DNA from 4 places in the Laceyella sacchari genome. Region 1 is predicted to be linked to each of the others. Evidence: riboswitches for the same ligand, from Rfam matches in the RefSeq annotation. Region 1 holds a riboswitch; each other region holds the start of a gene.
What was found. A riboswitch is a leader RNA that binds a small molecule or an ion and turns the genes downstream of it on or off. The one in region 1 is predicted to bind S-adenosylmethionine.

Region 1 (7,874 bases):
TCATCCATGGTGACAGTCTCGCCGATCGGCACATCTCGCAAACCAGCGTACCTGGCGAAACTCTCGGCAACCAACTCCCGCTTCAAGCGCTTCTGCATCCGGCGGTCAATGTGCTGCAATTGGCACCCACCGCACTCCCGATACACCGGACACGGCGGTTCCACCCGATAAGCTGATTTTTTCTTCACTTTCAGCAATTGGGCTTTGGCAAATTTGGGTTCCACTTGTACCACACGGGCAACCACGATTTCACCCGGTACAGCGCCTTCCACAAAAACGACTTGCTTTTGGTAGTGGCCTATACCCTCGCCATTGATGCCGATGCGGCGGATGGGAAGCTGGATCACCTCTCCCCGCTTCAAGCGAATCTGTTTTGCTTGCTTGGTTGACTTGTTCATCTGCCGTTTTCCTTTCCTTAATAAATGCGCTTATCCTATTGTACCCGAAACAATTTGAAAACGCAGGTCTGACGGGCAGGTGATTCCAAAAAAAGACGGCCATTGGTGGCCGCCGGAATAAAGAAAAAACCAAAAGCTTTAAACAGCAGGAGCCTTCTGCCTGTTCACTGGCCGCCCGCCGCTTTAGCCAACGGCACTGCCTTGGAGCTCCATGGAACCCCTCCGCCCACAACGGGACGGTTTGCATGCCAAGTCACTGCCAAGCTCCGCTCACGCAACAAACAATCCGCTTGCCCTTGCTTCCATCCGTTGGCGATCAACGCTAACCACGTTGTTTCTCCCTCTTGCGTCGCCTTCCATGCCTGTACCGGTAGACCTGCCCGCTCCAGGTGCCCGACCACTTGGGCAGCCGATGCTTGCACGGACGGATAAGACAAGAGATGAAAGCGTGAACCATCTCCATCCGCACTCTCCAATAACAATGCGCGGGGAGCCGCTTTGCCGGCGGTCTGTCCCGCCAACCGCCACAAGTTGCACAAATCCTCCACCACAGCGCTGGCAGTCGGCTTCTCACCCGCCCCCTGGCCGATCAGCGTAAGGTCCTGAACAAAGTCTCCCTCTACATGCACAGCATTGTACACATCGTTCACATTGGACAAGGGATGGGACAACGGCAACAAGGTAGGGGATACCGAGCAGGACACTGGGCCGTTTTCACCGTATTGTTCAGCGGAAGCAAGCAATTTAACCGCAAAGCCAAGCTGATCGGCCAACTCCAATTCGATCGGGGAGATCTGTGTGATGCCCACCCGCTGAATCTGATCGACAGGCACATGCACATCAAAAGCGAGGCGCGAGAGAATCGACAGTTTATGAGCAGCATCGATTCCCTCAACATCTGCCGTCGGGTCCGCTTCAGCATATCCCTTTTGCTGCGCTTCTATCAATATGTCCTCATACGTACGACCTTCGTCCTTCATTTTGGTTAGAATGAAGTTGGTTGTACCATTTAATATGCCAGAAACTTTGCATATGCGATTGGCCTTCAGGAAATGGGAAACCGTGCCGATAATCGGAATTCCACCGCCCACACTGGCTTCATAAGCCAACTTCACACCAAACTGCTTTGCCCATGCGCGCAATTCTTCCCCATGGCGGGCCAACAATTCCTTGTTGGCGGACACAACGTGACAACCGTTTTCCATTGCCCGCCGCAAATAATCACGGGTCGGTTCGACGCCTCCCATCACTTCGATAACTACATCTACCTCGCGGGCCAGCACTTCGTCAAAACAGTTGGTCAACAACGATTGCGTTCCTTCCACTTGGCGTTCTTTGTTGATATCGCGCACCAAGATGGCCTCCACCGTTACCCACATGCCCGTGCGCCGGGCGATCACGTCTTGGTTGCTTTGAATCATCTTCCACACGCCGGTGCCTACCGTACCCAAGCCCAACAGTGCCACTCGCACCTGTTCCATCCCAATCCCTCCAAATGATTGTGTTTGAATATAGAAAAAACCCTCTTCTAGATAAGAAGAGGGTTTTTGCACACGACGAAACCATTCTTCTTATCTCTCAGTGCAACATGGGCACTGCAGGATTTGGCACCTTCCGGTAAGGATATACCGAGGTTGCCGGGCTTCATCGGGCCAGTCCCTCCGCCACTCTGGATAAGAAAGTCGTACAACCGATATCGTTTTTCCAATATTTTAATTTATTATGGGCTAACCGAGGATACTTGTCAATTATTAAAAAGAAAATGTCATTCCACAATCGTGTTGCGCAACAATCCCAAGCGGTCGATCTCCAATTCTACCACATCTCCTGGTTGGAGATAAGGGTGGACTTCCTCACCCAACTCCAACAAGCAACCTGTGCCCACCGTGCCTGATCCGATCACGTCTCCTGGTACCAATTCACACTCAGCAGACGCCCGTTCAATCATTTGCGCGAAGGTCCAATGCAACTCTTTGGTATTCCCTTTGGATAGCTCACGGCCATTAACACGCGCGCGCATCGTAAGCGACCAGTGCTCTCCATCGCGACAATCTTCCAATTCATCTGTCGTCACCAACCAGGGGCCAAGCGAAGTAGCGAAGTCTTTCCCTTTCGCCGGCCCAAGCCCGACCGCCACCTCTTGCAGTTGGGCGTCGCGAGCACTCCAATCATTCATAATCATGAAGCCTGCGATATGGGCAAGAGCCTCTTCGCGCTTGATGTTCTTACCCCTTTTGCCGATGACACAGGCAATCTCCAATTCATAGTCCAGCTGATTGGTGTACGCCGGTTTTTTCACAGGCGCTTCCGGGCCAATCACTGCTTGATGGTTGGAAAAATAAAAAACGGGGATTTCATACCACTGCGGTACCATGTCCAATCCCCGCTTTTGGCGGCATGTCCGCACATGTTCTTCAAAGGCGTAGAAATCGCGCAGGCTACTCGGTGTCGCAATCGGCGCAAATAAATCCACTTCGGCCAGAGCCAATGCCACCGGTTCCCCTTCCACTTGCAAGCGCAACCAATCTCTCTGCCCCAATGCTTGATCCAGTTGTTGCAGAAAGTCGCGTTCCTGTTCACCCCGTTGCAAATACGTAAGCATGTCGGTGGCGAGACGGTAAGGAAAGACGAGGTTTTGCTCCAACTCCATGCACTGCTGTGCCAGCCCGACATCGATCACATGCCCGTCCCGCACCCAGCCCAAACGGGCCAGCATCCCATCTTGTGATTGAATATTGAGTTCATCCACTTTAACCATATAAGTAACCAACTTCATCCACTTTCCCTCCCCTCCTTTTTACAATATTCCAACTTTGAATCGTTTAGCAAGCGGCGAAATGATTCATCCTACGGCGCATAAAAAAACAGACTTCATTACAAAGTCTGTAAAATGGGAGCTTTGGCATTGCATGTCTCTTTGACGATTCTCTGACACGCGTCTGATGACATCAGTACCTCAAACCGTTCGCGCATCCGCCCCAATTGCAACGGTGAATCGAGCAGTTTGGAGACTTGCAGGCGAATGGTTGACGGACGCGTAATCATGGCGACGCGATGATGCAAGAGATATTGCTGATTAGCTTCTTCCTGACCCGGGAAAGCTTCAAACAACAGCATCGGCAACTGTTTAGCAATAGCCTCGGTGATGGTCACCCCACCCGGCTTGGTGATCAAAAGGTCGGCGGCGGACATCCATAAGGGTACATCGGTGCGATACCCCTCAATCCGTATGTGCGGTGCAACAAACTGTTGAGTCAGCCGCTCAAACAACCCCCGATTCTTCCCTGTCAGCACCACCAACTGCAAATGGTCCAACTCTTGCAATTCGCCCACAACTTGTTCCAACGGTCCCAGGCCAGTGCCTCCGCCCATGACGAGCACCACCGGGCGCACGGGGGACAACCCCAACCGGCGGCACGCCTCTTGCTTGGATACATGCTCATAAAATGTGGGATTGACCGGAATGCCGGTCTCAATCAATGACAACCCGGTTTGCCACTGTATCCGCTCAAACTGATGCCAATTAGGCAATTTTTTGGGCACGCACAACACATGGGGCACGCGAGCGAGCCAAATGGGATGCAACTCATAATCCGTCACCACCCCAACCGTCGGGATCTCTTCGTAGATGTCCGGACACATGAGCAATCCGAAAGGATGGGTGGTCACAATTTTGGTTGGCTCCGTCACGCGAATCAGCTGATTCAACCTTTTGCGAATGGACCAGCCCATCTTTTCAATCACTTCACTAGAAACGTACCGAATGACTTTGTTATGGTGAGTCCAATCATATAAATAATAGTATAAGGTCGGAAACTTACTTAGCATGCCGTGGTATCCGGACTGCAACAGGGGATGAAAACTGTTTGGAATGAGTTGCAGCAGATCAACGACTTCCGCGGTGACGTTCGGTTGTTTATTAAACTCGCACGCCAACGCTTTGGCGGCGGAGTTGTGGCCTGTCCCAAATCCCATTGTAAGCAAGAGTATGCGTTCGATGGCACTCCCCTCCTTAACCCGTCTTCCCCATTATAGCGCGCTCATTTAGCGCATATATATGAATCTGTTGATTTCTATACTAATCTTAACTAACCGTTCATACCGATTTGCCCTCATTTTCGGTTGTGAGCCAACGAGGCCTCAGCCATGCGCACCAGTTCTTTCACCATGCTTCCTCCGATGACTCCGCCGATCTTGCCGGCGTCTTCAGCCTTCAGCTCTCCGTTCCCCCGCTCCTCAAACGGAATGCCTAATTGCTTGGCTACTTCCATACTTACGTCATCTGGGCTTGCGATATGCTTGCCCAACGCCTTGCCCATCACATTCTTCTTAAGCATATCCATTCCCTGTCTGGCTGCGGGATGGAGCAACCGGTTTTTTCTTTTGCGCGCCATCACATCCCCTCCTTGTTGGATAGTCTGCGACAACACTTCAGCAAATATAAGGGGTGAACTTTTTTTATTCTACACTTTTTGTTTACACGGCGCAAAAGCGCACACTCCGCCCCGGCATGCCCCGCCAGAGCAAAAAAAGCGCAACCCCATAACGGGTTGCGCTTCCCGATTATCCGCGCGCGGCGAGATAACGTTTGTTTACTTCTTCCCAGTTGACCACATTCCAGAAAGCCTCGATGTAAGCCGGGCGCTTGTTTTGGTATTTGAGGTAGTAAGCGTGCTCCCATACGTCCAGGCCTAAGATTGGTGTAGCCCCTTCCATCAGCGGGCTGTCTTGGTTAGGGGTGCTGGTCACAGCCAACTTGCCGTCTTTCACAACCAACCAAGCCCAACCGCTACCGAAGCGCTTGGTCGCCGCATCGGTGAATTGTTTCTTGAAGCTGTCGAAATCGCCAAATGTATCTTTGATCGCTTGAGCCACTTCGCCAGTTGGTTCACCGCCGCCATTTGGGCTCAAGATTTCCCAGAACAGGCTGTGGTTAGCGTGGCCACCACCATTGTTACGAACAGCGGTGCGCACGTTCTCTGGCAGTGCATCCAGGTTGGCAATCAACGCTTCTACGGAAGTAGCGCTCACTTCCACTCCTTCCAGAGCGGCGTTCAAGTTGTTCACATATGTGGCATGATGGCGGTCATGGTGAATTTCCATGGTTTGCGCGTCAATATGCGGCTCCAAAGCATCAAAAGCGTAAGGCAATGCGGGCAATTCGAATTTCGCCATTCCAGAACCCTCCTATGTAATATGTCCACACTCCTATTCCCCAAGATGGGGAGAAGAGCTGCTATCATGATTGCGTCTCAATTTTTATTATGCAAAAAATCGGTGATGTTAGTCAACGAACTCACCCAAAAACTTATTTTTCTTAAGTGAACACCTTCATCAATTCAGTCACATCGTCCAGAATGTAATCCGCCCTCAGCTGCTCAAACTTAGCCCGCGCCGCCTTCCCAGTCAAACCTGTCAAAGTGGCCGCAAAAGCGCAACCCATTTTTCTGGCTGCCAAAAAGTCGGCGACGGAATCCCCCACGATCAAGATCTCAGCACCCTCTGCCAGCGGCAAAGCGCAATCGAGACACGCTTCTATGGAGGACGACGCCCCCAAGAGAGCCTTAATATACGTATATGGTTCGGGTTTGCCGAGCGGCGCCTTTTCAGGATAGGCTTCCTCTGCAGCGATCACGTCTGATGCCGTGGCGATGTGCGACTTATCGAACAATCCGAATAGCCCCAGCTGTTTTAGCGGCACTGCCGTTTCTTCAAAGGTGCGCCCGGTTCCGATGCCCACGGCAATCCCTTTCTCTTTGAGCAGCTTGAGCATCTCCCCCATCCGTTCAGGGGCGACAATGGGAATTTCCTGTTGCAAAAAGCCTACTTTTCCGGGCATGCGCACATCGACACCTTCGCTTTTTCGGTACAATTCATCCCCCAGATACCACTCCTGATAAACGGAGTAACAGCATTCCCACAAGGCGCTGTTTCGTGAAAACTGCTTCACTTCTACGTCAAACCAATCAGAGGCTAACGTGTTGAAATAGGTGAGCAAAGCCATCTTGTCCAACTGCTCTTGCCCTGCAAAAAGATCCGGGAACCGGGTGAACTCTGGTGCGAATCCATTCTTATCTTTTCCTGCCCACTGCTGGATTCCGGCAAGCGCTTCCTCCGTGATCGGCTGGCTGACAAAATCCTTCACTTCCGTCGGATGCGTTGGATACAGATGTTTCAACAACAAAAGCAGTTGGCCCGCAAAAGCGAGATATACCATGTCCCAATTGGAATTAAGCCCCCGCGTCTTCATCCAATCCAAAACCCGATTGCGGTCGAACACCCGGTCCCGGATCAGCCGAATGGCAGATTCTTCCGGTTGAACATCATGCTCCGCTTGCGGCAACGCAAGGAAGTGGGGGGCATGCAACAATTCCCACACTGACAGAGCCGAAGCATCAAAACACCGCTCTTCACTCAAAAACACACCATCCACATCAAACAAAACCGTCTTATACACAGCAAAACCCTCCCCCAAAGTGATGGCATTCGCTTTTGCCTTGCCGTTTGTTATGAGATTGATGTTACCATTAACCCGCCGCCGACTTCTAGCCTTTATCGCATTAATTCTTTATTAAAATGATGTCACTCGCCATCAATCCCCTACCCACCGGCACAATGCAGACATCCCAATCTGGCAGGTAGAAGGCAAGTTAATGATCTTACGATTATTTTTAAATATTTTTGATTATATAGTCTTCACAGGGAATTTGACATGAAGTATGATCGAAATAGAGGCATTTGTCAAATTTTGCCCGTCGCCAAAGGCTTTTTACTTAAAGGGAGGGGGACATATTGTTCCATAGAAAGATACTTTTGAACATGGGCTTGATTGCCATCATCGCCTTAATGGCCACATTGATCATTCCACAACACAGCTTCGCGGCTTCAACTGACTACAAAATCGAAATTAACAAAAAAACGAACAAACTCTACTTATACAAAAATGACAAAGTGAGCAAGGTGTACCCCGTGGCAACTGGGCGAACCAGCCAACTCACACCTGAAGGCACTTGGCCCGTAGTAGTCAAAATCAACAAGCCAGGCTGGAAAAACATTCCTGGCGGCCATCCCGACAATCCGCTCGGGGAGCGTTGGAATGGCATCAGCGTCCGCGGCGACAACGGCCGCACCTATGGCATTCACGGGACAAACAATCCTCAATCCATTGGCAAACATGCCTCCAGCGGTTGCGTCCGGATGCACAACAAAGACGTGATTGAATTGTATAACACCATTTATGAAGGAACTCCGGTTTGGATTCACTCCGGAACCAGCAACAACCAATGGCGTGGGGACAGCCGCGTCGGACTCAAACCCAAATCAGGGACAGCCACGATCACGGGTAGCAATGTCAACGCCCGTACAGGCCCATCAACCGGTTCCTTCGTCATTCAAACCCTGGCAAAAGGCACCCGCTTGACGGTCACCGGCATTTCCGGCGATTGGTATCAAGTGAAATTGCCCAATGGGCGCCTC
Region 2 (7,874 bases), 1.5 Mb from region 1:
TTTACAGCTTATTTACGACTTCTTCATGCAGTAGCCTGCGGGCATAGTGGTGTTGTTAGGTGTATTGAAAACTTGGCTTCTCACCCCCCTAAAAAAATTGCTGATATCGTAATATATTTAATTTTATATCAAATAATTAAATTTATCTATTATTTGAATAGATTGTAAGATTGATTAATTTAGTTGGTTGGCCAAAGGCAAGTGGGATGACTCTGAGAAGAAATATGAAGCGGATGAAAGGGGATGCTGCTGTATGCGTAATGGGCTGAAGATCGCGGTAATCGGCGGGGGTTCAAGCTACACGCCGGAGCTGATTGATGGGCTCATCAAGGGGCAACATGAGTTGCCGGTGAACGAGGTTTGGCTGGTAGATGTGGAAGAAGGGAAAGAAAAGCTTACTATTATTGGGCGTCTAGCCCAGCGCATGGTGTCCAAAGCGGGAGCGCCAATAACGATTCATTGGACATTGGATCGCCAAGCGGCACTCAAAGAAGCTGCTTTCGTCATCACCCAGTTTCGGGTGGGCGGGTTGGCGGCACGGATCAAAGATGAGACGATTCCTTTAAAATATGATGTGATCGGACAAGAGACCAATGGGCCCGGCGGTCTGTTTAAAGCCTTGCGCACCATTCCGGTAATCCTGGACATTTGCGAAGAGATGGAGGAATTGTGTCCGGAGGCTTGGCTGATCAACTTTACCAATCCGGCGGGGATTGTGACAGAAGCGGTGTTGCGGCATAGCCGGATCAACAAAGTGATCGGCTTGTGCAACGGCCCGATCAGCATCAGCAGAGGGATCGCCGCGGCGCTCAATGTGGAGCCAGCACGGGTGCGCATCGACTTCGCCGGTTTGAATCACATGTCCTACGGTTTAAAGACCGCCCTTGATGGAGAAGACATTTCTAGCCGGGTGATTGCTATGCTGGCCGGGCGTGGCGAAGATGGACAGATGATCCGCCAATTGACTGGTGTCGAGTGGGTGCCGGAGTTTGTGGAAGCGCTAGGGGTGATTCCTTGCGGTTATCATCGGTATTATTATCAACCGCGCACCATGCTGGCTGCGATGAAGCGAGAAGCAGCACAAACCGGCACCCGGGCGGAGGTGGTCAAACGGCTGGAGGATGAACTGTTTGCGTTGTACCAAGATCCTAATCTGAACGTCAAACCGAAGCAATTGGAGGGGCGTGGCGGTGCCTATTACAGTGAAGCGGCGGTGCAGTTGATGCGTTCCATCTACACGGATAAGCGGGACATTCAGGTAGTTAACACCCGCAATCAGGGGGCGATTGCCGGCATCCCTGATGAGTCAGCGGTGGAAGTGAGTTGCGTCATCACCAAAGAAGGGCCACGCCCACTCGTGATGGGTGAGTTGCCGGTTGCCGTCCGCGGATTGGTACAACAGATCAAATCATTTGAACGCGTCACTGTCGAAGCCGCAGTGTCAGGCGATTATCGTACTGCGTTGTTGGCGATGGTCATCAATCCGTTGGTGCCTTCGGATGCGATTGCCAAACAGATCTTGGATGAGTTGTTGGAGGCGCATCGGGCTTATTTGCCGCGTTTCTTTGGTGATTGAGGAAGGTTCAAACCAAAAGAAAACCCCACCTTCGTCATGAGGTGGGGTAAATATTATTGGTTGGCCGGCAATGTTGTTTTTTGTACAGCGGGTTGAGCTCCTTTGGCGCGTGGATAGCCGATCAAAATGGAGATAGATGCGCAGACGCCGATCAACAGCGGATAAACATTGTACTGTAAGATGGACAGCGGGGAGATCGAAGCCACACCCGCGGCCACGAGCAGTTGTGGGCCATAGGGGATCAAGCCCTGGATGCAACAAGAGAAAATATCCAACAAACTGGCTGATTTGCGGCGGTCGATCTCATATCGTTCAGCGATTTCTTTGGCCAGTGGCCCGGCAATGATGATGGAGATGGTATTGTTGGCGATGGCCAGATTGGTGGCCGAAACCAAACCGGCAATGCCGAATTCAGCGCCTTTTTTCGAACGGATATTGCGGGTGATCGCCTGCAACAAGAAGTCAATGCCGCCATAGTGACGGATTAATTCCACCATGCCCCCGATCAGGAGAACCAAAATAGAGAGTTCTTGCATTCCGGCAAATCCGTTGCCGATCTCTTTGATGAAGCTCATCACGGTGTATGAACCGTCCACCAGACCGATCGCTCCGGCAAACACAATCCCGCCCGTCAATACGAGCAGCACATTGACGCCGGCCAACGCTGCGATCAATACAGCCAAGTAAGGCAACGTTTTAACCCACACCACTTGGTCGGTGGCGACATGACTTTGTCCGCCCAATGTTAAGAAGGTGAGGAAGGCTACGGTGACCAGTGCGGCGGGCAACACGATGAAAAAGTTCACTTTGAACTTATCTTTCATATTGATGTTTTGCGAGTTGACTGCGGCGATGGTTGTGTCGGAAATGACGGACAAATTATCCCCGAACATAGCACCACCGATCACGGCCGCAATGGCCAATGCCACCGGAATGTCTGTCTGTCCGCTGATGCCGACACCGATGGGCGCCAGAGCTACAATCGTCCCCATGGAAGTTCCCATCGACAGGGAGATAAAGCAGGCAATCACAAACATACCGACGATCAGCAGGTTTTGCGGCAGAATGGAAAGAGCTAAGTTGACGGTGGCGTCGACAGCTCCCATCCCTTTGGCTACTGCCGAAAAAGCGCCGGAGAGCAGAAAAATGATCACCATCAAGATAATGTTGTCGTGTCCTGCTCCACGGCAGAAAAGCGCCGTTTTTTCGTTTAAGGATAAGGAACGGTTCATCAGAAATGCCACACCGGACGCGATCAGGACGGCGACCAACACGGGGAATTTGGTGAAGTCCCCGGTTACAAGTCCGGCGCCGGCGAACAAGGCCAGGAATATGACAAAGGGCAACAATGCCCATGGATTGGCTTGTTTCATGCTTATAACCCCTTTCTGTGGTTTGAACGGAAAACTGAAAAGACCCCTTCTACACACAACAGGAAGAAGAGGTCTTATGGTTATAAGCGCACTCTTCTTATCTGCCAAGCTTATCGCTTGCTGGATTTGGCACAGCACTCTCCATGAGAAGAGTCCGTTGCCGAGGTTTCCCAGGGCCAGTCCCTCCGCCTCTCTTGATAAGAAGACGATCTTCATTATTCCGTTTTTACATGCATACTAACTGCGTGTCGATTTCCCTATGCCATAGTAAAATGATTATATGTAAATGTCAACGATTTGTTGGTTGTCAGGTTTTGGTTGAAAGGGGGGATTCACAATTGACAGGACATCTACGCCAGATATTGGATGAGTTGCGGCTTATAGGGGAAAAACACGGGGTGGGTTAATCAAGTCAGTGATCGTACAGGGAATGTGGATGAAATCGAAGGAGTAAAAGAACTTGCGGATAGTTTGCCCTAGTAAACAATTGAAAAAGGCTCCCTATGGCAGTAGAGAGCCTCGGCCAGCATTACGAGTTTATGTTAGTGGCATGACAGTTTTAGTACTGGCTTAAGTCACGTACAATTCTTTAATGAATACCATAATTCTAGATAATTGTGTTTCATTTAAATAAATAGTGCGCCCTAAAATGACAAAAATTAGATCGGATGCTGAGGTAGAGCATGAACCTTTGTGGAATAACAGTGTTAATGCCAAGATATTATTCGAGAATCAAAATAAGGGAAGTAAGATATAATATTTTCGGCAAATTAAGCTAGTTATTTTTGTCGTGTAAAAACTTCAATGACAATCAAGTATAATATATTACACCCTTATAGTTATTCATCATCAAGCACATATTCAGCGGATTTTGTGGGCAAATCTCTTTACATCTATTTCTTCAAAAAAGCGACTTGGTTGTTTTCTTTGTCTGTCGCGTTGCTGTGCATAAGACATGTACAATTTGCTTTCTGAACGAGTCATTGCGACATAAAGTCCACGCCTCTCTTCAGCCTCATCATACCTTGCGGGAACAATGTCGTCCTCTAGGGCAATAATAAACACAGCCTTATATTCCAAACCCTTGGCCGCGTGGAACGTGGAAATGCCAACTTCATCAATCGAATTTTCTATATAGTTAGATTCATCTTGGAGATCAAGCTCGCCAACCAAATCGATGATGTTTCTTGATCGAGATTTTATCATTTTCTCTTTCAACAATTCTAGATGCCTACTTTGTTCATAAGCGTCGTTCTTTTCAAGCAAAAGCAAGGTACTAATCTTCAATAAGTCGTACAAATCATTATATATCTTGAGATAGCTTTGTGTGTGATTGTACTCTGCACAGAATTTCGCAAACTGCTTTACCGCGTCATCCATCTCATCCTCTGGTGTGATTTCGGTAAGCTTTGTAACCGACAACTTACCCTCAATAAGCTCCTCGTAATGATTTACTGTTTTATTAGAGCGGTAAAGCTTTGAATAGCGAGGAATCAGCGACTCCAAAATCGATTCCAGAATTAAGTCATTTGAAGGCTCTACTATCAATTTTAATGATTCCTTCATCAGATCAGAAAAGAGCTCCACCTTGTTGAAATTCTTTCCGAAATGACGGAACGGTATCTCTTTTTGGATAAACATATCATCGACAATCTTAAGTCCAGGGTGCCTGCTTCGATAAAGTACAATTATTTTCTTATATTCAATCCCCTCCTTGTGAATCTCTTTTATCTTATCGGCTACCCATTCAGCTTCTTGGATGGCTGTGGTGAAGCCTTTTATCTCCAAACAGTCATCAGGCTCCGTCTCACGGCCTAAAAGAGTCTTTTTTTCTCTTTTATCGTTGTGCTCTATTAGCGAGTTTGCCGCGTCCAAGATAATCTGAGGCGAGCGATAATTACGAACCAGTGTAATACTATGTGCATTCAACTGCTCAATGTATTCACCAATAACTGTCGGAAGAGCCCCCCGCCATCCGTATATGGATTGATCATCGTCCGCTACAGCCATTACATTTCTTGCACCTTCGCCTAATAAGCGAATAAGCTCAAGTTGCATACGATTGGTGTCCTGCATCTCGTCAATCAGCAGATAAGGGAAGGCGTTATGATATAACCATAACAGTTCGGAATGATTTTTTAATAGTGTTACCGTAAGTAATATAGCGTCATCAAAGTCAATCATATTATTTTCGCGCAAACGTGTCTCATACTCGACTGCGGCGGACGTAAGACCTATGGTTTTTGTTTTTTCGGTTTTCCTTAAATATTCTCCATAATCAACAGATGAATTCTTCAATTTGCTAATCCAGTTAGCGAATGCGTTTTCTCTCATATTTCTTACATTATTATTCCTTAAAACAGAAAGGATTAGCTTATTTTTTTGTGCAGGAGACACAAAAGTAAAATCTCGCGGAACCTCTATTTTATCTCCATATGCCCTAAGCACGGACTGGCATAAATTGTGGAATGTTCCCAAACGAATACGACGACTGTCGATTCCAAGATTCTGCACTCTTGATCTCATCTCGTTTGCTGCTTTATTGGTAAACGTTATTGCTAGTACCTTCCGAGATGGTGGAACCAAGTCTCTTTCGAACAAATAGGCGATTCTTTGGGTTATAATACGGGTTTTTCCTGTACCCGGACCCGCGAAAACTATGGTATTTCGGTCTATTGTTTCTACCGCTTCAATTTGCTCTTCGTTTAATCCCTCAAGACTTTTCATCTTTCTTGCTCTCCTTCAATATCATCCCAATATCCTGCTAGCTGTATAACGGCGTCGAGTGTGTTTTCGATAAATTTTTCAGTAAAATGATCACTGAACTTCTCCCCGATCAGTCTTCCTGTTGTCCTACCCTTTATTTTTCGAAAAGAATTCGCCAATGTTTCTCTTATTTTCGACTCAACCTCAGAGGTATGGGTAATAACTTCATTTAATATTGGAATCGCTTCCTCTAAACTTTTGTTGTTTTTTCGCATATCACGTAGCTCGTTGGACTTCTCCACATCAGCTTTTTTTATTGCCCCTTTGAGATCTGAAAAAAGATCTTCTTTCCTTTCTGGAGAAAGTACTTCCTCCAAGAACATTATTAACTTATCAATCGGTACATTGTCACAAACATATCCCTCAATGTCTCCCATATTAGGTTTCCGTGGTAATTCATAAACATTGGGGCAGATCTCTTTGATTTCCTTTAACTCTTTTTCGTGGTTTTTATCCTTAGAATCGTAATCAATCACGGTGACACATGGGATACCGAAATTATTTAAAAGCCTGATAAATGCTTTTATGTTTGTTTTTCCACCAGCGTTAATCACGGATACACCAATACGATCCAAGTCATAGTTACTGTCCTTATAAATAAGAGAAAGTCCCAATTCAGGAAATAACCCTTGCTCAGTTGGCCCTTCCGTCAACAAGACTGCTTTGGAAAAAAAAGCATCCGCTTTTCCAACATCAAGGTGTTTTTCGTAAGAGGATACAAACTCTTCGGGGAAATTCTGGGGCAATTGCACGCTGGTTGATGTTCCTTGTGCATCCTTTCGCATTAAACAAATTTGCCTTGGATTAATAAGCTCAATTAATGAGGGCGAATGAGTGGCAACAAACACTTGCCTTGTGCGGGATAATTGCAAGATTTCCCTGTACATTTTGCGCTGGGCATGCGGATAAAGGTGAGATTCAGGTTCATCAATGGCAAATATCCCTTCCCGTAATTTTCCAATGCCTGCAAAGGCTCTAAATATGCTGACAGTGAGTACGCTTTGAAGCCCTAAACCTAGTTGATCAACATCGAGGTATTTGTCAGCTGCGTGATGTTTAAGTTGCATTTGAATGTATTTTTTTACATCCACAGCAGTTGATGTTGCAATGGTAAGGCGCAAAAGATCATCGATCCTTGGCAAGTCTATTATTTGCTTGGTGATGTCAGCAACGACATTTGTGAATTCCACAATTTCAGGGTTATTTTTTAAGGAATCACTCGCTTCATTGAGTTTGGATAATATAGCTTCCTCCTGCTCAGTAAGATTGATTTGATTTAAGATACGACCGAATAAGCTACCTTTATTGGGTTTGATAGCCCTGTAATCGCGCATTGCATCCTGAAAAAAGAACGAGATCAGTTTCTTCTCCCCAAACGAAACTAAACGATCTGGCTGGCGTGCATATACCAACGACGGCTCAGCTTCCCGTGTGTTTTTATCATAAATAACGGAAAATTTAAGTGAGAGAGAATATTTGTTTTGTCCTCCCACTTGCTCGGCATCGACCAGGCCAATAAACTCTGCGCAGAGCTCTTCGCTAAGATCCTCCAGTACAACTTCTACTTTAATGGGCTTGTTTAAGTCATAAAAGTCCGTTTCCTCAAATTCCAATGTTCTGATTGATCTCTCTGGATTAAAGAGCATATGCAAAATTGACAACACATTGGATTTACCAGCATTGTTTTCCCCAATGAGCACTACGATATCGTGGCCATTAATTTTTTGCGGTACGATTCGAATTTCATCTTTGAAATTTCGAAAGTTGCTTATTCGCAGATCTTTAATTCTCATTTGTTACCTCCATGTTCTAATAAGATTGTCTAAAAATTGTTGTCTGATATATGATTGGTTGGAGTTTCAAGTATAATTTAATTTTTCTCTATGGGAACGCCTGATACCAAAATCCAAAAAACACCCAATCAAATCAATCATAATTGATCCAATTAATACCTTGCAGTATTTTTTATAGTATTACACTTCAGGTTCTGTATGTCAAACGGACTTAAAGAACCTTGCGATCAAAAATCAAATATCTATATATATTCATCTGAAATCGGCAGTAAAATCTTTATCCATTGATGCAACTTTTTGTGACATATAATTATATGACCAGTCGAAAAATAAACTTTTTTGGTAAAAAAATAAAGGAAATTCGAG
Region 3 (7,874 bases), 210 kb from region 1:
ATCGCGGCATCAATCCCAGAGAGTGGACCTTGTCCAACATGGAGCGCATTCGCAAAGAGCAAGCGCTGATCGGTGCTTCCTATGACTGGGACCGTTATATTGGTACTTGTTTGCCTGAGTATTATAAGTTTACCCAATGGCTGTTTTTGCTGTTCTATGAGCGGGGATTGGCTTACCGCAAGAAGGCCTTCGTCAATTGGTGCCCCGACTGCAACACGGTATTGGCCAATGAACAGGTGGAAGACGGCAAATGCTGGCGTTGTGATTCAGAAGTGACCAAAAAAGAGTTGGAACAATGGTTCTTACGCATCACTGACTATGCGGAACGTCTGCTGGAAGGGTTGGACCGCCTGCCGGACTGGCCTGACAAGGTGCGGGCGATGCAGCGCAATTGGATCGGCAAGAGTGAGGGAGCGCATGTCACATTTACGGTGCCCGAATGTGACGATGAGCCGGTGACCGTCTTCACCACCCGGCCTGACACCCTGTTTGGGGTGACTTACATGGTGGTGGCGCCTGAACATCCCTTGGTGCCTCGTTTGGTGAAAGGCAAAGAAACGGAAGCAGATGTGCTCGCTTTCATCGAACAGATGAAAAAACAATCTGAGATCGAGCGCACTTCCACCGAGGCAGAAAAAGTGGGCTTGTTTACTGGTGCATACGCCAAGCATCCGCTTACGGGAGAAAAAGTACCGATCTGGGTGGCCAATTATGTCCTGATGGATTACGGCACGGGCGCCGTGATGGGAGTGCCTGCGCATGATGAGCGCGATTTCCAATTTGCGTCCAAATACGGATTGCCCATCAAAGCGGTGATTCAACCAGCAGAAGGGGAACCGTTGCCAGAGCCGTTGACGGAAGCGTATACCGAAGACGGGGTACTGACCGGTTCAGGAGACTTTGACGGGATGCCTAACCGCCAAGCGGTGAAGGAGATCGCCAAGTTCCTGGAAGAGCGGAAGCAAGGCGGTTGGACGACGACATACCGTTTGCGTGATTGGCTCATCTCCCGTCAACGGTATTGGGGCACGCCCATTCCGATGATTTACTGTGACTCGTGCGGAGCGGTGCCGGTGCCCAAAGAGCAATTGCCGGTTATGTTGCCGGAAGATGTGGTGTTTGATGGAAAGCGCAACCCGCTGACCACTTCGGACACTTTTGTGCAGACGACGTGTCCTCGTTGCGGCAACAAAGCGCGCCGTGAAACAGATACGATGGATACGTTTATCGATTCTTCCTGGTATTTCATGCGTTACACGGACGCGCAAAATGAAGATGAGCCATTTACGCCGGAAAACGCGGCCAAATGGTTGCCGGTGGATGAGTACATCGGTGGTATTGAACATGCGGTATTGCACTTGCTCTACTCCCGCTTCTTCACCAAGGTTCTCTACGATGCGGGCTTGGTGCCAGTGGACGAACCGTTCAAAAGCTTGTTGACACAAGGCATGGTGTTGAAAGACGGATTCAAAATGTCTAAATCCAAAGGCAATGTGGTGAGCCCTCTGGAAATCATCGAGAAATACGGTGCGGACACGGCTCGGCTCTTCATCCTGTTCGCGGCTCCGCCTGATCGCGATTTGGAATGGAGCGATTCCGGTGTGGAAGGCAGCTATCGGTTCATCAACCGCGTGTGGCGGCTGATCGCCCAGCATGAAGCGCTGTTTGCGCAAGATATCCCTGTGCAGGGCGAACCGCAAAGCGGCGAAGCAAAAGAACTGCGCCGCCTGATGCATCAAACCATCAAAAAAGTGACTAGCGAGATCGGGGAGCGTAGCCATTTCAATACTGCGATCAGTGCGATCATGGAATTGGTCAATGGGCTGTATGCCTATCCCGAGCATGCTGACCGCGCAGTGCTGAAGGAAGCGCTGGAAACACTGGTGGTCTTGCTGGCTCCGTTCGTACCGCACGTGACAGAAGAACTGTGGCAGTCGATGGGGAAAGAAGGCAGCGTGCACCGCGTAAACTGGCCCACCTACGATGAACGGGCCTTGGTGCTGGACGAGGTGGAAATCGCTGTGCAGATCAATGGCAAGGTGCGGGACAAGTTAGTCGTTGCAACCGATGCCAGCCGAGAGGAAGTAGAAAAGCAGGCGTTGGAAACCGAGCGCATCCAAGCGTTGATCGAGGGAAAAACGGTACGCAAAGTGATTGTGGTGCCTGGTAAACTGGTAAATATCGTAGCAAATTAAGGCGGATGTAGCCAAATAAGAGGCTCCGTTCCCGGTATATGGGGGCGGAGTCTTTTGTCGTTCTGGCAGCACACAGTGGGGTATCAGCCCTATTGTGCAAATGGAGAGAAACAGGTATAGTGTGGGTAATTGGAAAAAAATGTCGGAGCGTGAAGGCGATGGTTTACTGGGGTTGGACACCGAGGGAGAAGGGCTTGGCGATTGCGTTGGCGGGGGTTGTGTTGACGGTGGGGGCAGTCTGGCTGTTTGGACAGGAAGAGCGTCCTGACAGGCAGGAATGGATGGAATACCCTGTTCAGGGCAATCCGCCCGTGACCGAAAGACCTGCGGCGAACATGAGCAAGCAAGTGAGTAAGAATGCGATCATCATCGATGTGAAAGGAGCAGTGCATAAGCCAGGCATTTATCATTTTAATACGGAGGCGAGAGTGTATGAGGCGCTGGAGCGCGCTGGTGGGGCGCGAGACGAGGCTGATCTGGGACGGGTAAATTTAGCTGAGCCGCTCCGGGATGGGATGGTGTTATACATTCCTAAACAAGGGGAGCAGGGGACACCGTTTATGGAAATGGCGATGGCAAACTCCGCAGATGCCAGCGGGAAGATCAATGTGAACACCGCGACGGTAGAAGAGTTGGACAAGCTAAACGGAATCGGTCCCAGTAAAGCGGAAGCTATCGTCCGCTACCGCGAAGAACACGGGCCGTTCCAATCGGTGGAAGACATCGCGCAGGTGCCCGGCATCGGTGCGAAGACAGTGGAGAAATTTCGCGAACAGATCACAGTGCATTAAAGGAAAAAGCGATCCAGACAAACTGGATCGCTTAATAAGTAACGCGCTTATTTGGACATGATTTTGCGCACTTTTTCCAGCGCGAGATCCAACTCTTCTTTCGTGATGGTGAGCGGAGGCGCAAACCGGATGGTGTTGTCGTGGGTTTCTTTGCAGAGCAACCCTTCTTTCATCAGTGCTTCACAGTATGGACGTGCTTTCTCATACAGTTCCATGCCGATGAAGAGGCCCTTGCCGCGTACTTCTTTGATAATCGGGTTTTCGATTTTCTTCAATTCGGTGATGAAGTATTCACCCAACTCACGAGAACGGGTGGTGAGATCATCTTCCACCAGAACATCGAGGGCGGCGATGGACACAGCACAAGCGAGTGGGTTGCCGCCGAAAGTGGAGCCGTGCGAACCCGGATCGAAGACGCCCAAGATTTCTCTGTCAGCAGCGACTGCGGAAATCGGCATAACTCCGCCGCCCAATGCTTTACCCATAATGTACATGTCCGGCTTCACGCCTTCCCAATCGCAGGCGAAGAGCTGGCCTGTCCGCCCGAAACCGGTTTGTACTTCATCGGCGATGAAGAGGACATTGTGTTCTTTACAGATTTCCAAGGCTTGGCGCAGGAAGCCCTCCGGTGGAACGATGACTCCCGCTTCCCCTTGGATCGGCTCCAACATGAAGGCAGCCGTGTTTGGGGTGATAGCCGCTTTAAGCGCTTCCAAATCGCCATAAGGGATCACTTTAAAGCCGGGTGTGAGCGGACCGAATCCACGTTGGTATTCTTCGTTGGAAGACAGCGAAACAGCGGTGATGGTGCGGCCATGGAAGTTATCTTCACAAACGATGATTTCTGCTTGGTTGTCGGCTACTTTTTTCACATCGTAAGCCCAGCGCCGAGCTGCTTTGATAGCCGTCTCAACAGCTTCCGCACCCGTGTTCATGGGCAGAACCATTTCTTTGCCGGTCAGCTCAGCGACTTTCTCATAAAACGTGCCCAATTGGTCGTTATGGAAGGCGCGGGAAGTAAGCGTCACTTTGTCTGCTTGATCCTTCAACGCTTGGATGAGTCGCGGATGACGGTGACCATGGTTGAGCGCAGAGTAAGCACTTAACATATCCATGTAACGATTGCCATCGGCGTCTTCCACCCACACGCCTTCTGCTTTGGAGATGACGATTGGCAGGGGATGGTAGTTTTTCGCTCCGTATTTATCCGTGAGTTCAATCACTGCTTGGTTTTTGGACATGGATGATGAACCTCCCTTGTAATTTACCCAATTAACATCATTTTAGGTAATAAAGTGCGCGAAATCAATGAAATGTATACTATTTCACTGTTGCGCATAAATAACAGACTTGACGGATAAAAAAGGAGTGGGTATAATCACCTTATCATTAAATATGCAAACGTAATAAACATTCATATTGTTTCTCTTATCAAGAGCGGCGGAGGGACTGGCCCGATGAAGCCCGGCAACCTCGGTGAGATGGTATCACCGGAAGGTGCCAAATCCTGCAGAACAAAAAGTTCTGAGAGATAAGAGGAGACGGTCCGTCCGCGCGCGCAAACCTCTTCTCTTGTCGAGAAGGGGTTTTTTGTTTGCCAAATTTCCGCATCAAAGGAGAGGACACACCGATGAGAATGGAAACAGCGTTGGCGCAAATCGGGAACAAACAGGAACGGAATACAGGAGCAGTGAACTATCCGGTCTACTTTTCGACGGCATATGAGCATGTTGACGGAGTGAGCACTGGATATGATTATTCACGGGCTTCCAATCCGACGCGAGACGTGCTAGAGGAAAGTATCGCCCGATTGGAAGAGGGGGACGGCGGATTTGCGTGCAGTTCGGGAATGGCAGCGATCCACACGTTGATGGGTTTGTTTAGCCAGGGGGATCACTTGATCGTTTCGTTGGATCTGTACGGTGGAACGTACCGGCTGTTTGAGAAGGTGATGACACGGTACGGTTGTTCCTTTTCTTATGTGGATATGCGGAACTTGGCGGATATTGAGCGGTTCATTCAGCCTAATACCAAAGCGATCTTCATCGAGTCGCCCACCAATCCGTTGATGAGTGTGACAGATGTTGCCGCGGTCTGCCGGCTGGCTAAGGAACGAGGACTGATCACCATCGTGGACAATACGTTTATGACGCCTTTTTTACATCGACCCCTTACGTTGGGAGCGGATATCGTTATTCACAGCGCCACCAAATACCTGGGTGGGCACAATGACGTGTTGGCCGGGTTGATCGTGACCAAGGGTGAGGAACTGACGGAACGGGTCGCCTTTTTGCAGAAAGCGATTGGCGCGGTGTTATCTCCATTGGATTGTTGGTTGTTGATCAGAGGGATGAAAACCTTGGCGCTCCGCATGAGGCAACATGAGGCCAACGCCCAAGCGATTGCTGCTTATTTAGAGCGCCATCCGGCCGTTGACGCAGTATATTACCCCGCGCTGGACTCTCGAAGCAAAACCTTGCTCACTGAGCAGGCGGACGGGTTCGGCGGGATGTTGTCATTCCGCTTGAAGCGCAAAGAGTGGGTGCATCCGGTTCTCAACAATTTGAAGATTATTACTTTTGCGGAAAGCCTGGGGGGCGTGGAAAGCTTGATTACCTATCCGGCCACGCAAACCCATGCCGACATTCCGGTGGAAATCAGGGAGCAAACAGGTGTCTGTGACCGCTTGTTGCGCTTGTCAGTGGGGATTGAACATCAAGAGGACTTGATTGCCGATTTGGCACAAGCCTTACCGCAAGAGTAAGCACGAAATCCGGTTCCGCTGCGGGAGCTTTTACACACAGCCAAACGAGTGCGGTAAGTTAAAGAAAGGGATGAGGATGAGATGAGGTTTGACACAAAGTTGTTGCACAATGGGAATGAGATCTGTTCAGTTACGGGTGCGTCGAGCATTCCGATCTACCAAGCTTCCACGTTTCACCAATTTTCAATCGACCAACCAGGAGAATTTGATTACGCCCGTTCGGGAAATCCGACCCGTCAGGCGTTGGAAGCGACGATCGCCCATCTGGAAGGCGGGTGTAGGGGATTTGCGTTTGCTTCCGGGATGGCGGCGATTTCCACCGTATTTCTCCTTTTCTCACGTGGAGATCATCTGGTGGTTTCTCAGGATGTATATGGTGGCACCTATCGCGTGTTGACCAACGTATTTGAGCGGATGGGAATTGAGACGAGTTTCGTGGACACGACGGATTTGGAACAGGTGATGCAAGCGATCAAGCCTAACACCAGAGCGCTGTATATTGAGACGCCGTCCAACCCGCTGTTGAAAGTGACCGATCTTCGGGGAGTCGTCAACATCGCCCAAGCGCATGGTCTCCTCACGATTGTGGACAATACCTTCCTCACCCCGTATTATCAGCGCCCATTGGAATTGGGCGCCGATATTGTCATCCACAGCGCGACCAAATTCATCGGGGGCCACAGTGATGTGATCGCTGGATTGGTTGCAGTCAAAGACCGAGAATTGGCGGAGTCATTAGCGCAACTGCAAAACGCATTTGGCGCAGTGCTAGGCGCTCATGATGCTTGGCTGGTGATGAGAGGGATCAAAACGTTGAAGGCGAGAATGGAACTGTCGACAAGAAGTGCGGAAAAAGTGGCCTTGTGGCTGCAACAGCATCCCGATGTGGAGCGGGTGTATTATACCGGCCTGCCGTCGCATGAAGGCCACTTTGTACAGGACGCGCAAGCCAGTGGGCACGGGGCTGTCCTCTCCTTTGATCTTGGCGATGGAGATAAGGTGCGCCAATTTTTACAACGCGTCAAATTGCCGATCGTGGCGGTCAGCCTAGGTGCGGTAGAATCGATTTTGTCTTATCCGGCGCTGATGTCCCATGCCTCCATGCCACCGGAAGTCCGGTTAAAACATGGGATTACGGATGGACTGTTGCGGTTGTCGGTCGGTCTGGAAAGCGCCGACGATCTGATTGAAGACCTGGCACAAGCAATGTCTTTTAGCGTGTCGGTAGCCGTGGGGAGATAGCACACGCAGGAACTAAATATTCATGCGTGACAAGTCGCTTCTGGGGAAAGGTTCACTGTTTTTACCCACACATGCCCTCGACCGCAGTCTAATGCCTCCTAACACAGGGGGCGCTTTTCTTTTCGCCTAATTTATGTACAATAATAAAGAACGATCCAGCAGAGAAGGAGTTATCCAAAATGACAATCAAATCGGATAAATGGATACGGATGATGGCGAGAGAACGGAAGATGATCGAACCATTTATCGATCGCAATGTGGGAAAGGGGGAGGCCGTCAGCTTCGGCTTGTCCAGTTACGGATATGACCTCAGGGTGGCGAATGAGTACAAGATTTTCCACAATGCGTTAAATTCGGTGATTGATCCCAAAGAAATCAGTTCCGATTCCTTCGTGGACTTTCAAGGAGAGGTATGTATTATTCCGCCGAACTCGTTTGCTTTGGCCCGGTCGGTGGAGTATTTCCGCATTCCCGAAAACGTGCTGGCAATTTGCGTTGGCAAATCCACCTACGCGCGTTGCGGCATTATCACCAACGTCACCCCGTTGGAACCGGGCTGGGAGGGATATGTGACATTGGAGATCTCCAACACGACTCCCCTGCCGGCGAAAATATATTCCAATGAAGGATTGTGCCAAATCCTGTTCTTGGAAAGCGATGAAGCGTGCGAAGTTTCTTATGGGCATAAACAAGGAAAATACCAAGGCCAAACGGGTATTACGTTGCCGAAAGTGTAAAGCTTCAGATCGTGCGAAGGAAAAAGCCGCATTGCCGGCAAGAGAACACTCATGTGCGACATGGGTGTTTTTTTGTTGAAATCTGTTGGAAAAAGAAGGGAATGAGCGTGGCGCGGGAAGAAAGAACTGGGCGAAAAGGAGGTGG
Region 4 (7,874 bases), 490 kb from region 1:
GCGAATCAGCTCCTGTTGCCGTTTCATCCTGCCAAAGTCTCCACGGGGGTCACTTTTGCGCATGCGGGCGAAGGCGAGGGACTGATCCCCATTCAATCGCATGATTCCCTGCTTGAACTGGTGTCCGCCAAAGCGAAACGACATGGGGACTTTCACTTCAACGCCTCCCAATTTATTCACGATGTCTTTCAGCCCTTGCATGTTTACCTTGACGTAGCCATCTATCGGTATATGGAGAAACTGCTCCACTGTTTTCCTTGTCAAGTCAATGCCACCGTAGGCGTAACTGTGGTTGATTTTGTCCCGTTTGATCCTTCCAGGGATGTCCACCAGCGTGTCGCGGGGGATGTGGGTTAGCATGATGTTTTTTTGATGAGGGTTGATCGTAGCCACAATGATTGAATCGGCTCGTCCTTGATCCCCCCGGCGTTCATCCACCCCCACAAGCAACAGGGCAACAGGATCTTTGGCGATGTCCACCGCATGGGAACGCAACGCCGATTTGGACAAGGAAGTTGGTTCATACACCCGTTCCGCTGCCGACCAGATGTGGTAACCAAAGTACACGACGCCCCCCATGATTGCCAGCAGTAAAGTGCAAAGCAAGCGCAACAACCATCGTATCACAAGGACGCCCCTTCCGTTTCCAACATTTGGATAGGTATCATTATATGATGTTTCATACATTTGTTCAAATATGTTGCGGCTTAACTTGATAAGATAGGCATAAGGGGCATCTTCATGGCGGAGATCAGAGGCATCCGCTTGGCTTGATTTAGCTTTTTGCAAGCGCTTGACGACCAAATCCGCCACCGCCTCTTTTGCTTTGCAAAATGGATTCGCAGTAGGTTCAAAAAGAAAACAAGTCATCGCGTCTATGAGAGAGGGGTTCATCCAATGAAAGTGTTAGTGACCGGCGGGGCCGGGTTTATTGGCTCCCATATTGTCGATCAGTTGATTGCGCGCGGAGATCAGGTAGTGATTGTGGACAATCTTTCTTCCGGAAAAGAGAGTCAAGTCAACCCGGATGCCGTCTTTTACAACGTAGATATTACCAGTCCTGATTTGCATGCAGTAATGGAGCAGGAGCGGCCTGAGGTGGTTATTCACCAAGCGGCGCAAATCCATGTGAATACCTCTGTGGACAATCCGTCTCTGGATGCCAACATCAATATCTTGGGCTCTATCAATTTGTTGGAGGGTTGCCGTAAGGCTGGTGTAAAGAAAGTGGTCTACGCTTCTTCGGCCGCAGTGTACGGCACGCCTGCTTACCTTCCTGTGGATGAGCGCCATCCGATCGGCCCCTTGTCCGGATATGGCGTTTCCAAATATACGGTGGAGCATTACCTGTCGGTGTACCATCATCTGTACGGCTTGAATTACACCGTTTTGCGCTATGCCAATGTTTACGGTTTGCGCCAAGATCCGCGTGGTGAGGGGGGCGTGATCTCCATCTTCATCGACAAGGTGCTGGGCCGTGAACCGCTTACCATCTTTGGTGATGGTGAACAGACCCGTGACTACATTTATGTCGAGGATATCGCTCGAGCCAACCTCAGTGCGATTGAGCGCGGGGACGGCGAAGTGTTAAATGTGGGAACTGGGGTTAGCACGTCTTTAAATGAAGTGGTTCGCCTCTTTGATGAAATCGCAGGTGTGAAGCATGAGGTGAACTACGGTCCGGATCGGGCGGGAGACATCAAGCACAGCTATTTTAACAATGAAAAAGTGCGTCGGGTGCTCGATTGGGAGCCGCGAGTGAGCCTCAGGGAAGGATTGGCCAAAACTTACGCATATTACCAAGAGGAATATCGTAAAATGGGCAAGGAACAGTAAACACTAATAACGAACCCGCACACCCCATGCTTGAAAGAACGGGCCATGAAGATTTCATTTTTCACAATTCGGCTATTGTCAACGTGGAAAGATTACAGTATACTTGGTAACAGTAATCGGTTTGAAACATTGCTGTAATGTTACTGTCATTTTTGTAAAGTTAGTCGATAGCCGAAAATAATTGTGATTTGATACTATACACAGCAGGAGTGGTTTGCGGATGAGTTCAAAAGTAGCCTACGAGAGCAATTCGCGCGCATTCTCCGGAGAAATGAAAACACCCGCCTCTTTCTATTTGGCATTTAAGCGCGGGTTTGAAATCGTATTTTCCATTGGGTTATTGCTCTTCACTCTACCGGTGCTGATTTTGACGGCAATCGCGATCAAATTGGAATCACCAGGTCCCATCTTCTACAAACAGGAGCGGGTCGGTTTAAACGGCAAAACGTTTAACATCTTCAAATTGCGCTCGATGCGTACGGATGCAGAGAAAAACGGTCCGCAGTGGGCTGCCAAGAATGATCCGCGCGTCACTCGTGTAGGCCAGTTCATCCGCAAAACCCGGATTGACGAACTGCCGCAGTTGATCAACATCCTGCGCGGGGATATGAGTTTGATCGGCCCGCGTCCGGAGCGACCGATGTTCACGGAGCAATTTGACAAAGAGATTCCGGGATTTAAGAAACGGTTGATGGTGAAACCGGGATTGACAGGTTGGGCTCAGGTGAACGGTGGATATGAGGCGACCCCTGCTGAAAAGTTGGAACTGGACTTGGAGTACATCAGAAATCAATCGTTCAAGATGGATTTTCACATTTTGCTCAAAACCGTTTGGATCGTGATCTCCGGAAATGGGGCGCGCTAATGAGAAAACGGGTGGCTTTTGCTTTGATTTAGCAAAAGCCACCCGTTTTTATATACCCATCAGCCTGGTTTTCCAGGGTGTAATCAGTTTGTTAATGGTGCGCCAACGATGTTGCCTCATTTAGAAAATCAACTTTAGGCCGAAGTACAAGAGAAGCCACAATGGGATACTTAAACATGTCGCGTTCAACACACCAAACCAAAACGATTTTCCGACAACCGTGTATTCCATGTTGGGCACCTCCAGCAGTTCAATTTGAGGATCTGTCTTTATTATACGCCAGCGGCCCCTGATTTAGTGGGGAGTAGCCGTATTGTTATCTAAATGTAATCTCGTGGTAAAAATGTGATAAATGTGTGAACCAAAAACGTTTCCTGTAACATTGGAAGGGGATATCGCTCCCGTGTGGATGGTTAAGATTTTCCAGTCATAAATAACGATTGACATAATGTCTTTTATTGTGATAATTTATAACTCAATAGTTGATATGTTAATAATTGAATACAGCAACATTCTCTTATCAAGAGAGGGGTAGGGACCAGGCCCGTTGAACCCTCGGCAACCATCTGACAACCATCAGAAAGGTGCCAATTCCTGCAGATTCGTTCTGACAGATGAGAGAAAGGTGTGTCAATAATAGACGTATCCCTTCTTGCCATCTTCAGAGCAGAGGGATTTTTTTATTGCATAATAAAGGTGGTGAAACCTCAATGATTCAGATTAAAGAAGTCATCAAAACCTATCCGGCGCGCGATGGGGGCTCGGTCGTGACTGCGCTGGACGGGGTGACGTTGACGATCAACCGAGGTGACATCTTCGGCATCGTAGGTTATAGCGGTGCGGGCAAATCGACACTGTTGCGGCTGATCAACGGGCTGGAGATGCCGACAAAGGGTGAAGTCATCGTGGATGGGAAAGAGATTTCCCGTCTGAAAGAGAGAGAATTGCGCCAGGCACGGCAGAAGATCGGCATGATCTTTCAGCACTTTCATTTGCTTTGGTCGCGAACGGTTCGCGAAAATGTGGCTTTTCCGCTAGAAGTGGCAGGGTTGCCGAAAGAACAGATTCGCAAGCGAGTCGATCAGCTTTTGGAGCGGGTAGGACTAGCTGAACGTGCTGACGCATACCCTTCCCAGTTGAGCGGAGGACAAAAACAGCGGGTCGGTATTGCACGGGCTTTGGCCAATGAGCCGGATATCCTTTTGTGCGATGAAGCGACATCAGCACTAGATCCAGAAACCACGGCATCCATTTTGCAACTGCTCAAGGAGATTCATCGGGAGATGGGGATCACCTTGGTATTAATCACGCATGAAATGAGTGTGGTACGGCAGATTTGCAACAAGATGGCAGTGATGGAAAACGGCCGGGTCGTGGAAACGGGCATGGTCTCCTCCATCTTTAGCCAACCACAACAGGCGTTGACCAAACAGTTTGTCAAAGAGCTGCAGCCAAGTATCCAAGACGATGACACATCAGGGGAAGTGGTTGAATTGCCGCTTGCTGATGCAGATAAGTTGGTGACATTGGCTAAAAAGCATGGAATTCGGTTCAGTGTTGTCAGCGGAGCCATTGCGGGAGAACAGGATGACCGCTTGCGCGTCAGAGTTGATGGGACAGAGGAGCAAGTGCTGGCCGTGCGCCAAGTGTTGAATGGAGGTGAACGGGCATGTTGACCGGCATTGATTGGAATCAAGTGTCCGTCGCGCTGGGGGAAACCTTGTATATGGTGAGCATATCCACTTTGTTCACCGCGCTTCTGGGAATTCCTCTGGGTGTGATGCTTACCGTCTCGGATCGCGGTTATTTTTGGGAGAATGTATGGGTGCAACGAACATTGGGCACGATTGTGAATATCTTCCGCGCTGTACCGTTTATTGTCCTTGTCCTTTTCTTATTTCCTGTCGCGGAGTTTTTGGTGGGAACCACGCTCGGACCCACAGCAGCAACTGTGCCTTTGATCGCTGGTGCGGCACCTTTTTACGCCAGAATGGTGGAGACCGCTTTAAGGGAAATTGACCGTGGGGTGATTGAAGCGGCGCAAGCGATGGGGACTTCCCGTTTGCACATTATCTGGAAAGTGCTGTTGCCAGAAGCGATGCCGGCCATTGTCTCCGGATTAACCGTCACTTGCGTATCCTTGATTAGCTTTTCGGCGATGGCAGGGATTGTTGGCGGAGGTGGTTTGGGAGATGCTGCGTTTAGGTACGGTTTCCAATCGTTCAATGATGGCATGTTGTATATTTGCGGCTTGCTGTTGGTTGTGATGGTACAGCTCATTCAAATGGTAGGGGATTGGTTGGTTCGTCGGTTGGACAAACGGTGAATAGAGGGTAAGAGCCGGAATTGAAGCGGGAATTCCCCGTGTCAGGGCAAATAGACGTGACATAATCCGTCTAATCCGATCGATTTTATTAAATAAGTTGATGCATGGGAGGATGGCAATGATGAAAATAAAAAGATGGATTGCGGCAGGTTTGGTCGCATTGGTGGCCGCGTTTGGCGTGGGTTGCGGAAAGAAAGATGAATCAGCAGTGTTGACGGTGGGGGCGTCGCCCATTCCACATGAGGAAATTCTGAAGTTTGTTCAGCCGGAATTGGAAAAGCAGGGAGTGGAGTTGAAGATCCAAGCGTTCCAAGATTATGTGTTGCCGAATAAAAGTGTGGAAGAAGGGCAGATCGACGCCAATTTCTTTCAACACATTCCTTGGATGGAAGCCACCAACAAAGAAAAAGGGTATCACTTGGTGAAAGTGGCTGGGGTTCACATTGAGCCGATGGGGGCGTATTCCAACAAAATCAAAAACATCAGTGAACTGAAAAACGGAGCCACAGTCGCTCTGCCTAACGCAACCAGTGAAATCACACGTGTTTTGCTGCTGTTGGATCAAAACAATTTGATTAAGCTGGACAACCGTCAAGGTGACAAAACGCTGAAAAACATCAAAGAAAATCCAAAAAACCTGCAATTTAAGCTGCTGGAAGCTGCGACGTTGCCACGTATGCTGGATCAAGTCGATTTCGCAGTGATCAACACCAATTATGCCTTGCAAGCAAAACTGAATCCGTTGAAAGATGCTCTGTTTATTGAAGGAAAAGATTCTCCGTACGTCAACGTATTGGCCGTGAAAAAAGGCAATGAAAATGATCCACGCGTTCAAAAATTGGTGAAGGTACTCACTTCCCAAAAGGTAAAAGACTTTATCCTCAAAAAGTATAACGGGTCTGTCGTGCCGGCGTTTTAAAGTTGCAAGAGCCACACCCCATTTACAGGGTGTGGCTCTTCATTGTTTAATCAGTAGCGGAAGCCGCGATGATGTTCCCATCTAGATACCTTTAAAGGGGCACATCTTTATATTCGGCTTCACCGAGCGATAGCACCGCCTGGCCGTGGGTCCAGTTGGTTACTTGCTCAATCAGTTTTTGTTCTTCGCCCAGTGGTGTCCAAACGGCCCAACTCACTTTGTCGGCAAAGGACGGCGTCTCCAATAGATAACCGGTTCGATGCAATTCATGTTCCATTTTGCCCATGAAAGAATAATCAAATGTGATTATCACTTGTTGATGCATCATCCGTTTGACGAGCCCAGCCGCTTCAATCGCCGCCGCGGCTCCTTGGCTGTAAGCGCGCACCAATCCGCCTGCGCCCAGCTTGATTCCACCAAAATAGCGGGTGACGACGACGGCAGTGTACAGACACTGCTTGGCGTGGATCACTTCAAGGATAGGCCTTCCCGCCGTTCCGGCAGGCTCTCCGTCATCGGAGGATTTCTGCGTGGTTTCGGTGATGTGATAAGCGTAGCAATTATGGGTCGCATCCCAATGCTTTTTGGAAATTTCCTGTACGAATTGGACGGCTTCCGCTTCGGTTGCCACATGTTTAGCACGGCAAATGAAGCGAGATTTCTGGATGATAATTTCTGTTTCCCCATAAGGGGCTATGGTTAGATAGCTGTCTGGTTTCATCGTTCGTTTCACACCCTTCCACCTTATTATAGGGGAATTGGGCATAGAGGCCAAAGAGAAAGCGATGGTTCCGGGATGGCCGGCCATCGCTTTCTTTTTATCAACGATTAGCAGGGGATTCGATCTCTTCCCCTTCGGTCTTATTAATCATGTCATCATCAGGCTTGTACTCCAATTGTTGATGCAGAATTTGGCTAAGCCGTTGAATTTCCGTTTTGGGAATGATGACGACCGAACCGGAGCGGGCATACTTTTTAGGATAGGCTTCAAAGGTGACGGTTTCAATTCTTTCTTTGGGAATTTGCTGATATGTTTTAATCAGAGAAGGGATCTCTTTGAAATGGAAGCTATGGTCAAAGTTATTACCCACGGCCTTGGTAACTTGGTTGAACTTGGTAACTCCGTCGATGCTGGTCATTTTGTCAATTAGTTGCGAGATAACCTCCCGTTGGCGTTCATTACGGGCAAAATCCCCTTCAGCAAATGATTTACGGTTGCGTACATAGGCTAAGGCTTCAGGGCCGTTCAAATGGCGCGGTCCTGGTTCAAAAACAATCATTTTTCCGCCGATCGCACGTTGTTTGAATGGCTTTTTCACATTGACATCAACGCCGCCTAAAGCATCAACAAGATCTTCAAAGCCTTTGAAGTTTACTTTAGCATAATAATCAATGGGAACATGGAAAATGTTTTCTATCGTTTGTCTGATATTTTCTACTTCGCCGATCCCTTTCATCCGACCGTAAGCTGCGGCGGCGTTAATTTTCGTTCTTACATTCGTATTAGCGATCTTGACATAGAAATCCCGGGGAATACTAATCAATTTGATGGAATTGGTTTTAGGGTTGACAGCGGCCAAGATCAAGACATCGGAACGCCAATTGTTAGGGTCGGTGCTACGCTGGTCCGTACCGATCAACAACACAGTGAAGGGGTCTTTTTCCTCGAGGACCACTTTTTCCGTCCGCCAAGTGGATTTTTTTAATGATTTTCCGGTTTTGGCGAAGACGCCCCAGAGTTGGGTGCCAAAATATATTCCGACACCGACCACAATAAGCAGAAGAAGGATGGCGATGCGCTGAATTAGGCGCTTGCGGTTGTTGTGGGGAGGTGTTGTTTGTTTATCAAATGACATTGTCTGCTCCTTACATGAATGAATTAGTCTTGGTAACTTTAGTATTTAGATTTTATATATAAAAATGCATAC

Region 2: another riboswitch for S-adenosylmethionine. It lies ahead of NYR52_RS04360 (Na+/H+ antiporter NhaC family protein); the one in region 1 lies ahead of NYR52_RS13275 (homoserine dehydrogenase).
Region 3: another riboswitch for S-adenosylmethionine. It lies ahead of NYR52_RS12150 (aminotransferase class I/II-fold pyridoxal phosphate-dependent enzyme); the one in region 1 lies ahead of NYR52_RS13275 (homoserine dehydrogenase).
Region 4: another riboswitch for S-adenosylmethionine. It lies ahead of NYR52_RS15705 (methionine ABC transporter ATP-binding protein); the one in region 1 lies ahead of NYR52_RS13275 (homoserine dehydrogenase).

Annotation. Positions count from the first base shown of each region.
Region 1 covers NZ_CP103866.1:2,714,606-2,722,479, forward strand. Annotated here, with positions in the region: gene rlmD (23S rRNA (uracil(1939)-C(5))-methyltransferase RlmD) at 1-398, opposite strand, end outside; gene NYR52_RS13275 (homoserine dehydrogenase) at 563-1,879, opposite strand; SAM riboswitch class I at 1,967-2,078, opposite strand; gene NYR52_RS13280 (fumarylacetoacetate hydrolase family protein) at 2,164-3,174, opposite strand; gene NYR52_RS13285 (MGDG synthase family glycosyltransferase) at 3,273-4,373, opposite strand; gene NYR52_RS13290 (alpha/beta-type small acid-soluble spore protein) at 4,511-4,792, opposite strand; gene NYR52_RS13295 (superoxide dismutase) at 4,962-5,573, opposite strand; gene NYR52_RS13300 (HAD family hydrolase) at 5,716-6,855, opposite strand; gene NYR52_RS13305 (SH3 domain-containing protein) at 7,191-7,874, shown strand, end outside.
Region 2 covers NZ_CP103866.1:854,394-862,267, forward strand. Annotated here, with positions in the region: gene NYR52_RS04355 (6-phospho-beta-glucosidase) at 254-1,576, shown strand; gene NYR52_RS04360 (Na+/H+ antiporter NhaC family protein) at 1,630-2,949, opposite strand; SAM riboswitch class I at 3,044-3,153, opposite strand; gene NYR52_RS04365 (ATP-dependent helicase) at 3,811-5,676, opposite strand; gene NYR52_RS04370 (ATP-dependent nuclease) at 5,673-7,508, opposite strand.
Region 3 covers NZ_CP103866.1:2,500,079-2,507,952, reverse strand. Annotated here, with positions in the region: gene leuS (leucine--tRNA ligase) at 1-2,195, shown strand, start outside; gene NYR52_RS12160 (helix-hairpin-helix domain-containing protein) at 2,354-2,986, shown strand; gene NYR52_RS12155 (ornithine--oxo-acid transaminase) at 3,034-4,227, opposite strand; SAM riboswitch class I at 4,412-4,524, shown strand; gene NYR52_RS12150 (aminotransferase class I/II-fold pyridoxal phosphate-dependent enzyme) at 4,617-5,750, shown strand; gene NYR52_RS12145 (aminotransferase class I/II-fold pyridoxal phosphate-dependent enzyme) at 5,832-6,992, shown strand; gene dcd (dCTP deaminase) at 7,172-7,729, shown strand.
Region 4 covers NZ_CP103866.1:3,202,896-3,210,769, reverse strand. Annotated here, with positions in the region: gene NYR52_RS15720 (LCP family glycopolymer transferase) at 1-627, opposite strand, end outside; gene NYR52_RS15715 (NAD-dependent epimerase/dehydratase family protein) at 898-1,836, shown strand; gene NYR52_RS15710 (sugar transferase) at 2,057-2,701, shown strand; SAM riboswitch class I at 3,216-3,322, shown strand; gene NYR52_RS15705 (methionine ABC transporter ATP-binding protein) at 3,412-4,377, shown strand; gene NYR52_RS15700 (methionine ABC transporter permease) at 4,371-5,027, shown strand; gene NYR52_RS15695 (MetQ/NlpA family ABC transporter substrate-binding protein) at 5,155-5,946, shown strand; gene NYR52_RS15690 (YigZ family protein) at 6,038-6,667, opposite strand; gene NYR52_RS15685 (LCP family protein) at 6,768-7,802, opposite strand.